DNA from 3 places in the Cronobacter condimenti 1330 genome. Region 2 is predicted to be linked to each of the others. Evidence: riboswitches for the same ligand, from Rfam matches in the RefSeq annotation. Region 2 holds a riboswitch; each other region holds the start of a gene.

Region 1 (4,367 bases), 400 kb from region 2:
GCGACGTCCAGAGCGCGCGCCACAGCGCCGGGTCGGCGAGCGCATGGCGGATGTCGCCGCTCAGGCCGTCTACCAGCACCGCCAGCAGCGGCGGCAACAGAAGCAACAGCGCGGCCATAATCAGCAGCGCGTCGGTAAGCTTACTGCGCCACGAATCTTCCGGATTGCGCCAGCCGCGCACCAGCGTCGCACCGACGGGAATCGCTTTGCTAAGCCGTTGGCTAAGCAGAATAAGCGACAGACAGCAGCCCATCTGAATCAACGCCAGCAGCGCGGCCCGGCCCGGATCGTAGTCGTAGCTCAGCGCCTGATAGATGGCAAGCTCAATGGTGGTGGCTTGCGGCCCGCCGCCGAGCGCCAGCACCGTGGCGAAACTTGCAAAACAGAGCATAAAAATGAGCGCGGCCACCGGTGGGATTTGGCGGCGCAGCCACGGCCACTCCACCAGTCGGAAGAAATTCCAGCCGCGCATGCCAAGCTGTGCGGCCAGCTGGCGCTGCTCGCCGGGAATTTGCGTGAGCGTCTGGTAGAACAGGCGGGTGGCCATCGGCATATTAAAAAAGAGGTGCGCCAGCAAAATGCCCTGTAGCCCGTAAGGCGAGAACGACCATTCAATACCCAGCGCGGCGCAAAGCGCGGCGAGCCAGCCGCTGCGCCCGTAGACGCTGAGCAGGCCGAAAATCGCCACCAGCACCGGCAGGATAAGCGTCATCGCGCACAGGCGCAGCAGCGTGCGCCGCCCCGGAAAGCGACGCCGGTAAAGCGCGCGGGCAAGGGGAATAGCGGGTACCACGGAGATCAGCGCTGAGAGAAACGCCTGCCAGAACGAGAAGCGCACCACATGCCACAGGTAGCTGTCGCTCAGTAGCGCGCGAACCCCGGTCTGCGGCGCGTGTGTCCACAGCGCCGCGAAGGCGGCCAGCGCCACCGCCGCCATCAGCAGGGCGGCGATGAGGCCGGGCCAAAGCCAGCCTGGGATCAGCGGCTCACGGCGCGTTGCCATTCACTCGTCCATTGTGCGCGCTGGGCGGCCACTTCCTCAGCGGTGAATTGCAGCGAGGTTTGTGGTTGGGTCAGCGCGTTAAAGCCCTCCGGCAGCGTGACACGGGCGACCGGATACATCCAGTTGCCAGTCGGGATCGCATTCTGGAACGCGGGCGATACCATAAATTTCAGGAATTTTTCCGCCAGTTCCGGCTGTTTGCTGGCGGCGGTGCGTCCGGCGACTTCCACCTGCAAATAGTGGCCTTCGCTGAAGTTTGCTGCCGCGTAGTTGTCTTTCTTCTCTTCGATGATGTGGTAGGCCGGGGAGGTGGTGTAGCTCAGCACCACATCGGCTTCGCCTTTAAGGAAAAGCCCATAGGCTTCGCTCCAGCCTTTGGTGACGGTGACGGTTTTCGCCGCGAGTTTCTGCCACGCCTGCGGCGTTTTATCGCCATAGACTTTCTGCATCCAGAGCAGTAAGCCAAGCCCTGGCGTGCTGGTGCGCGGATCCTCGTAAATGACGCGCCATTTCTGGTCGCTCTCAACCAACTCTTTCAGGCTTTTCGGCGGGTTCTTCAGCTTGTTTTTGTCATACACAAAAGCGAACCAGCCGTAATCGAACGGCACGAACGTGTCGTTGCTCCAGCCGCCCGGTACGTTGACGTCGCTTGCTGCGACGCCGCTTTTGGCGAAGAGCCCCGTGGCGCTCGCCGCCTGGAGCAGGTTGTTATCAAGCCCCAGCACAACGTCGGCTTTGCTGTTTTTGCCTTCCATACGCAGACGGTTCAACAGCGAGACGCCATCTTCCAGCGCCACGAATTTCAGCTCGCAGCCGCATTCCGCTTCAAAGGCGGTTTTAATTTTCGGGCCAGGGCCCCATTCGGAGGAGAAGGAATCGTAGGTGTAGACGGTCAGGACGGGTTTGGCAAAAGCCGGGACGGCGACCAGCGCCAGCAGCGGAAGTAGTTTTTTTAACACTTTGCACCTTTATCAAATGGGGGCAAAGGATTTTGAGCAGTAGCCTCAAATCCCTTCGCCGGCGTTATCCGGATCAGGTTCGACGGGTATTATCTCAGCGCGCCGGTTTTCCGGCGGCACCCCGTTGAGAACGGCCCATTGTAATGATTTGCGTAATGTTGCGAAAGGGTTACGGCTCGGGTGGGGCAAACCAGGCGGATTTAAAGTCAAACCAGCCGAGCGTGTTCATTCGTACGCCGCGCATGCTGCGCTGACCCTGCAACATCAGCCAATGGTGGATAAGCGGTAAAATGTCTTGGCGCTCCAGCATGGTGCGGCACCACTGCGGCAGATTGAGCGCGCCGGTACGCCAGCGTTGCGCGTCGCCTTGCCAGTCGAGCGGAATGCAGCGCTGGATGAGCGGCACTTCGCACAGATGCGCGAACAGCGAGAAATCGAGCGGCAGCGTGAAGTTGGCGCTGTTAAGCCACAGATCGCTTGTGATGTCGCCCTGATACCACTCTTCATAGCTCACTTCACGCAGTTCCAGCTCGACCTGTTCCTGCGCCAGGATTGCGCGCAGCAACTCGCCGATGACCCGGTTTTCGATATGATCGCCATAGAAGGTGAGCGTGAGGCGCTCAAGCCCAGCGGGTTTCTGCGCCTCAAGAATCTGCGGCGCATGATGCCAGCGCGGCAAAAGGCCGTAAGCCGGGAACCAGATACGCTGATACTGCGGCGCGGCGCGATGCAACAGCCGGGCTGGCGTGAAGAGATGGCTTATCCAGCGGCGTACGTCGGGCATAGCGCCGATACGCGTGCGGGAATCAAACAACAGGTAGTAACAGCCTTCTTCGAGGCGGCTTTCAACGGCTTTCTCTTCGGTCGCCTGCGCCGGGCCTTCGAGCTGTACCGCGCAGCTTAACTCGTCGCCTATCTCCGGCAGCACCCAGAAGTTGACCTCGTCAATCAGTGCGCGATAACCGAAGTAGTCATCAAAGGCATGGATCTTGAGCTGATTGCGATTATTACGTACCACGGCATACGGCCCGGTGCCGACTGGCTGGCTTGCAAAATTCGGCAGATCTGGCCATTCACGCGGCAGGATCATTGCAGGTACGCTGCCAAGCAGCCACGGAAGCCAGTCATCCGGTTCACTCAGGTGGATGTCTAAGGTCCAGGCGGTGGGGGAGACGACCTGCCGGAGGTGCGCATACAGCGGCAGAGCGCAGACGCGTTGCAGCGAGCTGATGACATCCAGCATGTCTAGCTCGCGGCCATGATGAAAATGAATGCCGGGACGCAAGAAAAAGCGCCAGTGAAAGGGGGAAATTTGCTGCCAGTGATGGGCGATATCTGCTTCCAGTTCCCCGTTTTCCTCGTTTATGCGCGTCAGCCCGTTAAAGAGTTGCCGGGCGATGTGGGTTTCGGAACGGCGCAGGGCACTGCCGGGCAGCAGGTTTTGCAGCGGTCGGTAGTAGAGCACACGCAGGATATGGCGTCCCTGACGGAAGCTGCGGCCAAGATGCGAAAGGAGCATCTGGCGCACGGCGGATTTGTCGCCGACGATCTGCACCAGCTGATCGACCCTGTCCTGCTCCAGCAGATCTTCGGCCCGCTGTTGCTGTAAGGCGAGACCGGTATAGAGGAATCGCAGCCTGGAGCGCTTGCCGCGCCCGGCTTCCGCGTCCCAGGTCAGCCAGCCGCGCGCCTGCATGGCATTCAGCAAGGTGCGCATATGACGACGCGAACAGTTCAGCAGGTCGGCCAGTTCGTTAAGCGTGGTTTCCTGCGGCTGGCCGTCGCAGCATTGCCACAGGCGGATGAATTGCTGTTGCAGACGACCTGACGGCATAAAAGGGGAACTCCTGCGGGAAACTCATCAATTTAATATTCCCTATATTACGGCAATACTTCTCTTCGATGAAAGCGGAGGTGCTTATGAAAACGTCGTCAACCGGCAGGTTTTACCTGCGATATTTCAGTGCAATACCGCGTCTCTCTTGCTCATGGCTGGCCCGCCTGAGCAGCCAGACGCCGCAACGGATGCTGGATGATGTTATGCAATGGGAAGCGACTTTCCCTGTGACGTTTAAGCGCCGCTAAGCGGACATCACGTGTAACTGAGTATTGGTGCTTTTCACCCGCCAGCAGTGTGCTACTGCTGGCTTTTTTCGTCTATGATGAACACGTTTCCGCCTGCCCCTACATGAAAGGATGCGCCTGATGCTGTGGTTCCTTACGCCTGCAAGACGTCTCAATCTCGTTTATCTCGCCTTTATGATCGTCGCGTTTATGATGGGCGTAGCGGGCGCGCTCCAGGCGCCGACACTGAGCCTGTTTCTGAGCCGCGAAGTTGGCGTGCCGCCGTTCTGGGTCGGGTTGTTCTATACCGTTAACGCCATCGCAGGGATTGTGGTCAGCCT
Region 2 (4,367 bases):
GACGACCTTCGTTTTCACGCAGTAATCCGTCGACGATCTTATGCATGTAATAGAGCGAAAATTGCTGATAGTCGCGCCCGGTCAACACACCGCCCCATGTATCAAAAATCATCACCGACTGCGCACCCGCGCGGATCTGCGCGTTCAGGTACAGCGTGACGCTTTGCGCAAGCTTATCGAGCAGCAGATGCAGCGTCTGTGGTTCGGCGTACATCATTTTCTTAATAACGGTAAACGCCTTGCTGCTGCCGCCTTCAACCATGTACGTTGCAAGCGTCCAGGGGCTTCCGGAAAAACCAATCAGCGGCACCTCGCCTTTGAGTTCGCGACGAATGGTACGCACCGCGTTCATCACATAGCCAAGCTCCTGCTCCGGGTCCGGCACCGGCAGTTTTTCGACATCCGCTTTGCCCGTAATCGGCGAGGTAAAACGCGGGCCTTCGCCTGCTTCAAAATAGAGTCCCAGCCCCATCGCATCCGGAATCGTCAGAATGTCCGAAAACAGGATCGCCGCATCAAGCGGATAACGGCGCAGCGGCTGTAGCGTCACTTCGCACGCCAGCTCAGCGTTTTTGCAAAGTGACATAAAATCGCCCGCCTGCGCGCGAGTGGCCTTATATTCCGGCAGATAGCGCCCCGCCTGCCTCATCATCCACACCGGCGTGACATCTACAGGCTGGCGTTGCAGGGCACGCAGGTAACGATCGTTTTTCAGTTCGGTCATTTTTCTTATTCCTCAAGCGTCAGGGCGCCATTGTATCACGTCATTCGTAGTCTGCCCGGCAGCGCGCCACCGTATCTTCTATCAGGCGGCGCGCCACGGTGCCTGGCGCGGGCAACAACGGCAACTGGTCATAGCGGTACCAGCCAGCGTCGATAAGCTCTTTCGGGTCGATGTTAATTTCGCCGCTGTCATACTCTGCGGTAAAGGCGGTCATCAGCGACTGCGGGAACGGCCACGGCTGGGAGGTCACGTAGCGCAGGTTTTTTACACGAATGCTGCTCTCTTCCATCACCTCGCGCGCGACCGCCTGCTCAAGCGTCTCGCCCACTTCGACAAACCCGGCCAGCACGGTGTAAACGCCGTTGCGGTGACGCGCATGCTGCGCCAGCAAAATTTTATCGTCACGGCGGATTGCGACGATAATGCACGGCGCGATTTGCGGATAGTAGCGTTCGCGGCAGTGTCCGCAGAGCATCGCCCATTCCGTTTTGCTCGGATGCATCTCATGCCCGCAGTAGCCGCAATATTTATGCGAGCGGTAAAACTCGGCGAGCTGCACTCCGCGACCGGCAAGCTGAAACAGCCCGGCCTCCTGATCGATGAGCTGTCGTACCGAGCCCATCTCCTCGTCACGCTTTTGCAACACCAACCATACCGGCGCGTCTTCCCAGGTGCCGATTTGGAGCGCTTTTTCGCCCACAAGACCAAAATCCGCCGCATGGCCGTAAGGTAATTCTGCTTTTGGCAGCCATAATTTCTGTTCTTGGCTGACTATCCACCAGCCATGGTCTAAATTTTCTAGTGTACGTTCCATAATTGATTGCACTACCTCTGCGTCACTGGCACGTTATTAACATTGTTCTTACATATTTTGGGTCATTTGCGTTTTTACATCTTATATCTCATGGAGTCGATCATGCTAAACCAGCTAAAAAGTCTGACGGAACGCGTTGGTGGGAGTAATGAGTTAGTTGATCGTTGGCTTGGTGCCCGCAACCATCTGTTAGTCACCTATTACAAGATGGTCGGCATCAAGCCCGGCAAGGAGCCGATGACTACGCTGAATGAACAAGCGCTGGACGATTTTTGCCACTGCCTGGTGGATTATCTTTCCGCCGGTCATTTCAATATTTACGAACGTGTCATCAGCGAAATGGAAGGCACCAGCCCGCTGGTCGCCGCCACGCAAATCTATCCTCAGCTGGAATCTAACACCCAGCAGATCATGGATTTCTACGATACCCATCTGGAAAGCGCCATTGATCACGATAACTGCCTGGAGTTTCAGGAAGCGCTTTCCGGTATCGGCGAGGCGCTTGCCGCCCGTTTCGCGCTGGAAGATAAGCTTATCCTGCTGGCGTATGACCATAACCTTAGCGAAAGCGCTAATGACGAAGCAGGCCTTGCCCGTCCGGCTTGAGTTCGGCGGCATTAACGAGTAATTTACCTTTACCCCCGCGGTTGACGCGGGGTTTATCTTGTCGGAGTGCCTAGCGCGTAAGCACAGGCTGAGACCGTTAATTCGGGATCCGCGGAACCTGATCAGGTTAAGACCTGCGAAGGGAACAAGAGTAATTCTATTTTGCCCCGCTCAGGGTGCTTTTCATCCCTGAATCTGCCAGCACGGGCGCGGGCGCATCGCCATTACTCCTCCGTTGTTCTGACAAGCCACTTCCTGACTGATGACTGGAATGCGCTATGTCTGTATCAAACAAACCTGGCCGTCGCGAACAACGCGCCGCCGCACAACACTTTATCGACACGCTGGAAGGCACTGCTTTCCCGAATTCTCATCGCATTTATCTCACCGGCTCGCGCGACGATATTCGCGTACCAATGCGAGAAATCCGCCTGAGCCCGACGCTTGCGGGTGGCACAAAAGACGATCCTCGTTATGAGCCGAACGAACCTGTACCCGTCTACGACACCTCCGGCCCTTACGGCGATCCGGCGGTACGCATCGACGTGCGCGAAGGACTCGAAAAAATGCGCAGCGGCTGGATAGCGGCACGCAACGATACCGAGACCCTCAGCGCGCGCAGCTCGGCTTACACCCGGGAACGACTGGCCGACGACGGGCTGGACGACCTGCGCTTTCACGGCCTGCTGACGCCGAAACGCGCAAAAGCGGGTCAGCGCGTCACGCAATTGCATTACGCTCGCCAGGGCATCGTGACCCCGGAAATGGAATTTATCGCTATCCGCGAAAACATGGGCCGTGAGCGCATCCGCGGTGCCGTGCTGCGCCAGCAGCATCCGGGCGAAGGCTTCGGTGCGCGCCTGCCGGGTAACATCACGCCAGAATTTGTACGTGACGAAGTGGCAGCCGGACGCGCCATTATTCCGGCCAACATCAACCACCCGGAATCGGAGCCGATGATCATCGGGCGCAACTTCCTGGTGAAGGTGAACGCCAATATCGGCAACTCTGCCGTTACCTCATCCATTGAAGAAGAAGTCGAAAAACTGGTCTGGGCTACTCGCTGGGGCGCCGACACGGTGATGGACCTTTCCACCGGGCGTTACATCCATGAAACCCGTGAATGGATCCTGCGCAATAGCCCGGTGCCGATCGGCACAGTGCCGATCTACCAGGCGCTGGAGAAGGCCAACGGGATCGCCGAAGATCTCAGCTGGGAAATGTTCCGCGACACGCTGCTTGAGCAGGCGGAACAGGGCGTCGATTACTTCACCATCCACGCAGGCGTACTGCTGCGCTACGTGCCGATGACCGCAAAACGCCTGACGGGCATCGTCTCGCGCGGCGGTTCTATCATGGCGAAATGGTGCCTGTCACATCACAAAGAAAACTTCCTCTACGAGCATTTCCGCGAGATTTGTGAAATCTGCGCGGCCTATGATGTCTCGCTGTCGCTTGGCGATGGCCTGCGCCCCGGCTCTATTCAGGACGCAAACGACGAGGCGCAATTCGCTGAGCTCCACACGCTTGGCGAGCTGACAAAAATCGCCTGGGAATATGACGTACAGGTGATGATTGAAGGCCCAGGACATGTGCCGATGCAGATGATCCGCCGCAACATGACCGAAGAGCTGGAACACTGCCATGAAGCGCCGTTCTATACGCTTGGTCCGCTGACCACCGACATCGCGCCCGGTTACGACCATTTCACGTCCGGGATTGGCGCAGCCATGATCGGCTGGTTCGGCTGTGCCATGCTCTGCTACGTGACGCCAAAAGAGCACCTCGGCCTGCCGAATAAAGAGGATGTTAAACAAGGGCTCATTACCTACAAAATCGCGGCCCACGCCGCCGATCTTGCCAAAGGCCATCCGGGCGCGCAGATCCGCGATAACGCCATGTCTAAAGCGCGCTTCGAATTCCGCTGGGAAGATCAGTTCAACCTGGCGCTTGATCCTTTCACCGCGCGCGCCTATCACGACGAAACGCTGCCGCAGGAATCCGGCAAAGTGGCACATTTCTGCTCCATGTGTGGCCCCAAATTCTGCTCAATGAAAATCACCCAGGAAGTCCGCGACTACGCCGCGAAGCAAGCCATCGACGCCGGTATGGCGGACATGTCCACCAGCTTCCGCGCCCGCGGCGGCGACATCTACCTGCGTCAGGAGGAGGTGGAATAATGGAACCGCTTTTCGCCCCTGTACCGCGCCGCCTCGGGCTTTA
Region 3 (4,367 bases), 1.9 Mb from region 2:
TTCACCAGAAACGGAATGCGGTGTGCGTAGCGGCGCGACACCGAGGCCAGAACGCCATAAGTCGAGGCCACGCAGTTGCAGCCCGCTTCAATTGCCAGCTCGATAATATTTTTAGGATCGAAGTACATTGGATTGGCGGCGAACGACGCGCCTGCCGAATGCTCAACGCCCTGGTCAACCGGCAGAATGGAAAGATACCCCGTGCCCGCAAGACGCCCGGTGTTATAGAGGGTCTGCATATTTCGCAGTACTGCCGGAGGGCGATTATTATCCACCATCACGCGATCGACATAATCGGGTCCTGGCAGGTAGAGCTGGTCGGAGGAAATGGTCGTACAGCGGTGCTGTAACAGACTATCGGCATCATTGCCGAGCAACTGCACTATATCAGTCATCATACGCTCCCGTAATTGTCGGCGGACGGTGGCCCGCCGGACGAAAAGATTCCTTACCCGCCCATTAACTGGGCAGTCTAAGCGTGGACCTGTTTAGCACAGATTGCCAGACCCGAGCGCATTTTCAGCTAATTCTGCTGGCTCGCTTCACCACCATGCATGAAAATGATGAACCGGCCCGATCCCCTCGCCCACCTCCAGACTATCTGCCTGTTGCAGCGCCTGCGTAAGCCAGGCTTTTGCGGCGTTCACAGTCTGCACCCAGTCGTCGTGCCGTGGGCGTAAGGCCGCGAGCGCGCTGGAAAGCGTACAACCCGTGCCATGCGTATTTTTGGTCGCAACGCGCGTAGCCGTAAAGCGCGTCGCCCCGTCGCGGGTGAAAAGCCAGTCCGGGCTTTCGTCATCAATCAGATGCCCGCCTTTCATCAACACCGCCTCGCAGCCAAGCGCGAGCAACGCCTCGCCCTGCTGGCGCATTTCCGCTTCGCTGCGGGCATGCGACGTTTCAAGCAGTGCCGCAGCCTCTGGCAGGTTTGGCGTGATGATCGCCACCTGTGGCAGCAGATGTTCACGCAGGGCGCGCACCGCCGACGGACTTAACAGCGGATCGCCGCTTTTCGCGAGCATCACGGTATCCAGCACAATATTGCGCACCCGGTAATGAGCGAGCCGCTCGGCCACCGCTTCGACAATGTCCGTTTCTGCCAGCATGCCGATTTTCGTGGTATCGATGCGTACATCGCTTAATACGGAATCGAGCTGGGCGGCGACAAAGGACGGCTCAATGCGGTAAACCGACTGTACGCCGCGGGTGTTCTGCGCCACCAGCGCGGTGATAACCGATGTGCCGTACGCACCTAACGCCGAGAAGGTTTTAAGATCGGCCTGAATGCCTGCGCCGCCGCTTGGGTCAGTACCGGCGATGGTAAGCGCATTAATGCGTTTCATGGCGACCTCCGCAAGCTTGAACGTGCAGGCTATCAAGCAAGGCGGTGGCGAAACTACCCGGCCCGTGCGAGGCCGCAAGCGCCGCTTCGCCCGCGCGTTTCATTAACCAGCAGGCGGCCGCGACATTCTGCAGGCGGTCGCCCGCAAGCGCGCTGCAGGCGGCGACAACAGCAGACAGCGCGCAACCGGTGCCCACGACGCGCGTTAACATGGCGGTGCCGCCGTGCACGGCAACCGTACGTTCACCATCGGTAATGAAATCCACCTCGCCGGTCACGGCGACAATCGCGCCACTCCGGCGTGCGAGGGTTATCGCGGCCTCGCGGGCCAGATGCGTGCTTTCGGTTGAGTCAACGCCGCGCCCACCGGTGCTCTCGCCCGCCAGCGCCCGGATTTCTGAGGCATTCGCGCGGATGGCGGCGGGTTTGCGCGCCAGCAGTTCGTGTGCAAAGGAGGTTCGTAACGTCAGCGCGCCAACTGCGACTGGATCGAGCGTCCAGGGTTTACCCGCCGCGCAGGCGCTATCGATAGCCGCGCGCATCGCCTGCTGCTGCGGGCGTGTCAACGTCCCAAGATTAATCAACAGAGCATCCGCGATTGCCGCAAACTCGGCGGCTTCCTCGGCGTCCACCACCATCGCGGGTGAGGCACCAAGTGCTAACAGAACATTCGCGGTAACATTTTGCACGACATCATTGGTGATACAGTGCACCAGTGGCGCGTGACGACGAAGTTGGGTGACAACAGGCGCGGCATGGGTGCCGCAAAGCAGGTCGGAAGACATGGTTCTCTCCTGCCAGGCGCGAAGACGGGATACCGGACAGGCATCTGACTTCCCTACGCTGGCATTATCCAGATCAGGTAATACGGGTATTTCTCAGCCCATCAGAGATGGGGCACCCCGAGTCATGTGAATCACGCCCCAGCCGGATAAAACAGCCAGGCGGATTCTGCTCCAGGATAATGCCAGCGGCGCGTCTGGCATACAAGGTATTAATTATCCCGCAAGCGCCCTGACTGTGCCGTCGTAATCCCGCCCTGCGCTGATTGCTATCCGCTTCATTTTTTTATACATAATTAACCTTGCCCGACCGTGTATGGCGCTGGAATGATAGCGGCCTGGCGGTAACAAAAATCAAGGGGCGCTGCGCGCTCACATGTGGAGAAGGTATGTTGAAAACCAGAATGATCGTAGCGGGAGTGCTGTTGATGTCGGTGGCCTCTGCATTCGCCGCGGACGCCGTAAAACCCAAAACCATCGATAGCTATGAAGTGAAGGAGTTTATCTCCGATTCGCACAAATTCACTATCGGGGACGTAGTGCCGGATCTCTACCGCACCGAGGAATACAATATTAAGCAGTGGCAGATCCGCAATCTGCCTGCGCCGGAAGCGGGCACCCACTGGACCTATATGGGCGGCTACTATGTGCTTATCACCGACGCCGAAGGCAAAGTCGTTCGCGCCATGAACGGCGATATCTTCTATCACCGCTGACCGTTGCGCCTGAAGCCCCCGGGGTTTCAGGCTTCTTTCCCCTTCTCGCCTTAATCCCACAGACTGCACACATCTAAATGTTGGGAGTGGCGAAAAAACGTCCCCCTCGGTACACTCGCTGTACCCATAAACCTGATAAATATAAAGGAGGACTCTTATGCTGTGCTGTGAATTGTTTGACTATTCACATCATTTTGGCGATCGCCAGAGCTCAGGCATTACCGGTTTCGTGCTGCGATAACTGGACCCTGAGCGAAGATCCCATCACATAATCCCTTCTCCAGGGCTTACCAGATTATCGTCAGCGATGTTTGACGAGGCATTCTCTTGCCTGAACATTCTGAGTAAGCGATGAGCACATTATTGACTGCGCATTCTCTGCGTATTGACTCCCCGTTCGGCCCCGTGCTGAGCAATGTTTCTTTTACCCTGAAAAAAGGCGACCGCATCGGGCTTATCGGCCATAACGGCTGCGGCAAAAGTACACTCCTGAAAGCACTGGACGGCACCCTGTCACCGGCGGAAGGCGTCGTCACGCGCGCGGCACGCTGTCTGCTGGCGCGCGTGGAGCAGCACCTGCCTGAAGAACTGCATCACCAGACACTGCTCGGCGCGCTGCTGGCGCGCCTGCCGGAGGCCGAGCGCGAAAGCCGCGCATGGCAGGCGCAGGCACTGCTGGCGAGCATGGGTTTTGGCGAAGCCGTCTGGACGCTAACGGCAGGTTCGCTAAGCGGCGGCCAGCACACGCGTCTGCTGCTGGCGCGCGCGTTGATCCTCACGCCCGACTTGCTGTTGCTCGACGAGCCGGGCAACCATCTCGACCTGCCAACCCTCCTGTGGCTGGAGCAGTTCCTCTTGCGCTGGAACGGCAGCCTCGTGCTGGTCTCCCACGACAGCGCGCTGCTGGACAGCGTCACCAACCGCACCTGGGTGCTGCGTGACGGCGAGTTGCAGGCATTCGATCTCCCCTGCACTGCCGCCCGTGCTGCGCTTGCAGCGCGCGATGAAACCGACGCCCTGCGCCGCAAAGCGGAGCAAAAAGAGATAGACCGCGTGACGGCCAGCGCCAAACGGCTCGCCACATGGGGCCAGGTGTATGACAACGAGGATCTGGCGCGCAAAGCGAAGCAAATGGAAAAGCAGGTGGCGCGTCTTAAGGAAGAACAAACCGAGCTGGCCCAGGGCAGCCGCTGGCGGCTGACCCTGACCGGTGACGCGCTGACGGCAGACCGTCTGCTTGAGATGGAAAACCTGGCGGTCAGCGCCGCGCCCGGTTCGCCCACGCTCTTTACCCTGCCGCTTGCACGCCTGAAAAGCGGTGACCGCGTGGCGTTGCTTGGCCATAACGGCTGCGGTAAATCGTCACTGCTGCGCCTGCTGTGGCGGCAGTGGCAGAGGCAAACGGCGCAGCCTGGCATCACCTTTCATCCGCGCGTGTCGCCTGGCTATTACGATCAGTCGCTGCGTCAACTCCCTGATGGCGCCACGCTGCTGGAGGCGCTGGAACCGTTCTCGCCTGAGCTACAA

Evidence for each region. A riboswitch is a leader RNA that binds a small molecule or an ion and turns the genes downstream of it on or off. The one in region 2 is predicted to bind thiamine pyrophosphate.
Region 1: another riboswitch for thiamine pyrophosphate. It lies ahead of thiB (thiamine ABC transporter substrate binding subunit); the one in region 2 lies ahead of thiC (phosphomethylpyrimidine synthase ThiC).
Region 3: another riboswitch for thiamine pyrophosphate. It lies ahead of thiM (hydroxyethylthiazole kinase); the one in region 2 lies ahead of thiC (phosphomethylpyrimidine synthase ThiC).

Annotation. Positions count from the first base shown of each region.
Region 1 is NZ_CP012264.1:773,964-778,330, forward strand. It holds gene thiP (thiamine/thiamine pyrophosphate ABC transporter permease ThiP) at 1-1,003, opposite strand, end outside; gene thiB (thiamine ABC transporter substrate binding subunit) at 979-1,962, opposite strand; TPP riboswitch at 1,995-2,096, opposite strand; gene sgrR (HTH-type transcriptional regulator SgrR) at 2,132-3,796, opposite strand; gene sgrT (glucose uptake inhibitor SgrT) at 3,883-4,047, shown strand; gene AFK62_RS03575 (MFS transporter) at 4,168-4,367, shown strand, end outside.
Region 2 is NZ_CP012264.1:369,822-374,188, reverse strand. It holds gene hemE (uroporphyrinogen decarboxylase) at 1-724, opposite strand, end outside; gene nudC (NAD(+) diphosphatase) at 765-1,538, opposite strand; gene AFK62_RS01745 (Rsd/AlgQ family anti-sigma factor) at 1,641-2,144, shown strand; TPP riboswitch at 2,197-2,306, shown strand; gene thiC (phosphomethylpyrimidine synthase ThiC) at 2,423-4,324, shown strand; gene thiE (thiamine phosphate synthase) at 4,324-4,367, shown strand, end outside.
Region 3 is NZ_CP012264.1:2,795,558-2,799,924, forward strand. It holds gene fbaB (class I fructose-bisphosphate aldolase) at 1-395, opposite strand, end outside; gene thiD (bifunctional hydroxymethylpyrimidine kinase/phosphomethylpyrimidine kinase) at 543-1,343, opposite strand; gene thiM (hydroxyethylthiazole kinase) at 1,330-2,127, opposite strand; TPP riboswitch at 2,161-2,257, opposite strand; gene AFK62_RS12755 (RcnB family protein) at 2,514-2,840, shown strand; gene AFK62_RS12760 (ABC-F family ATP-binding cassette domain-containing protein) at 3,192-4,367, shown strand, end outside.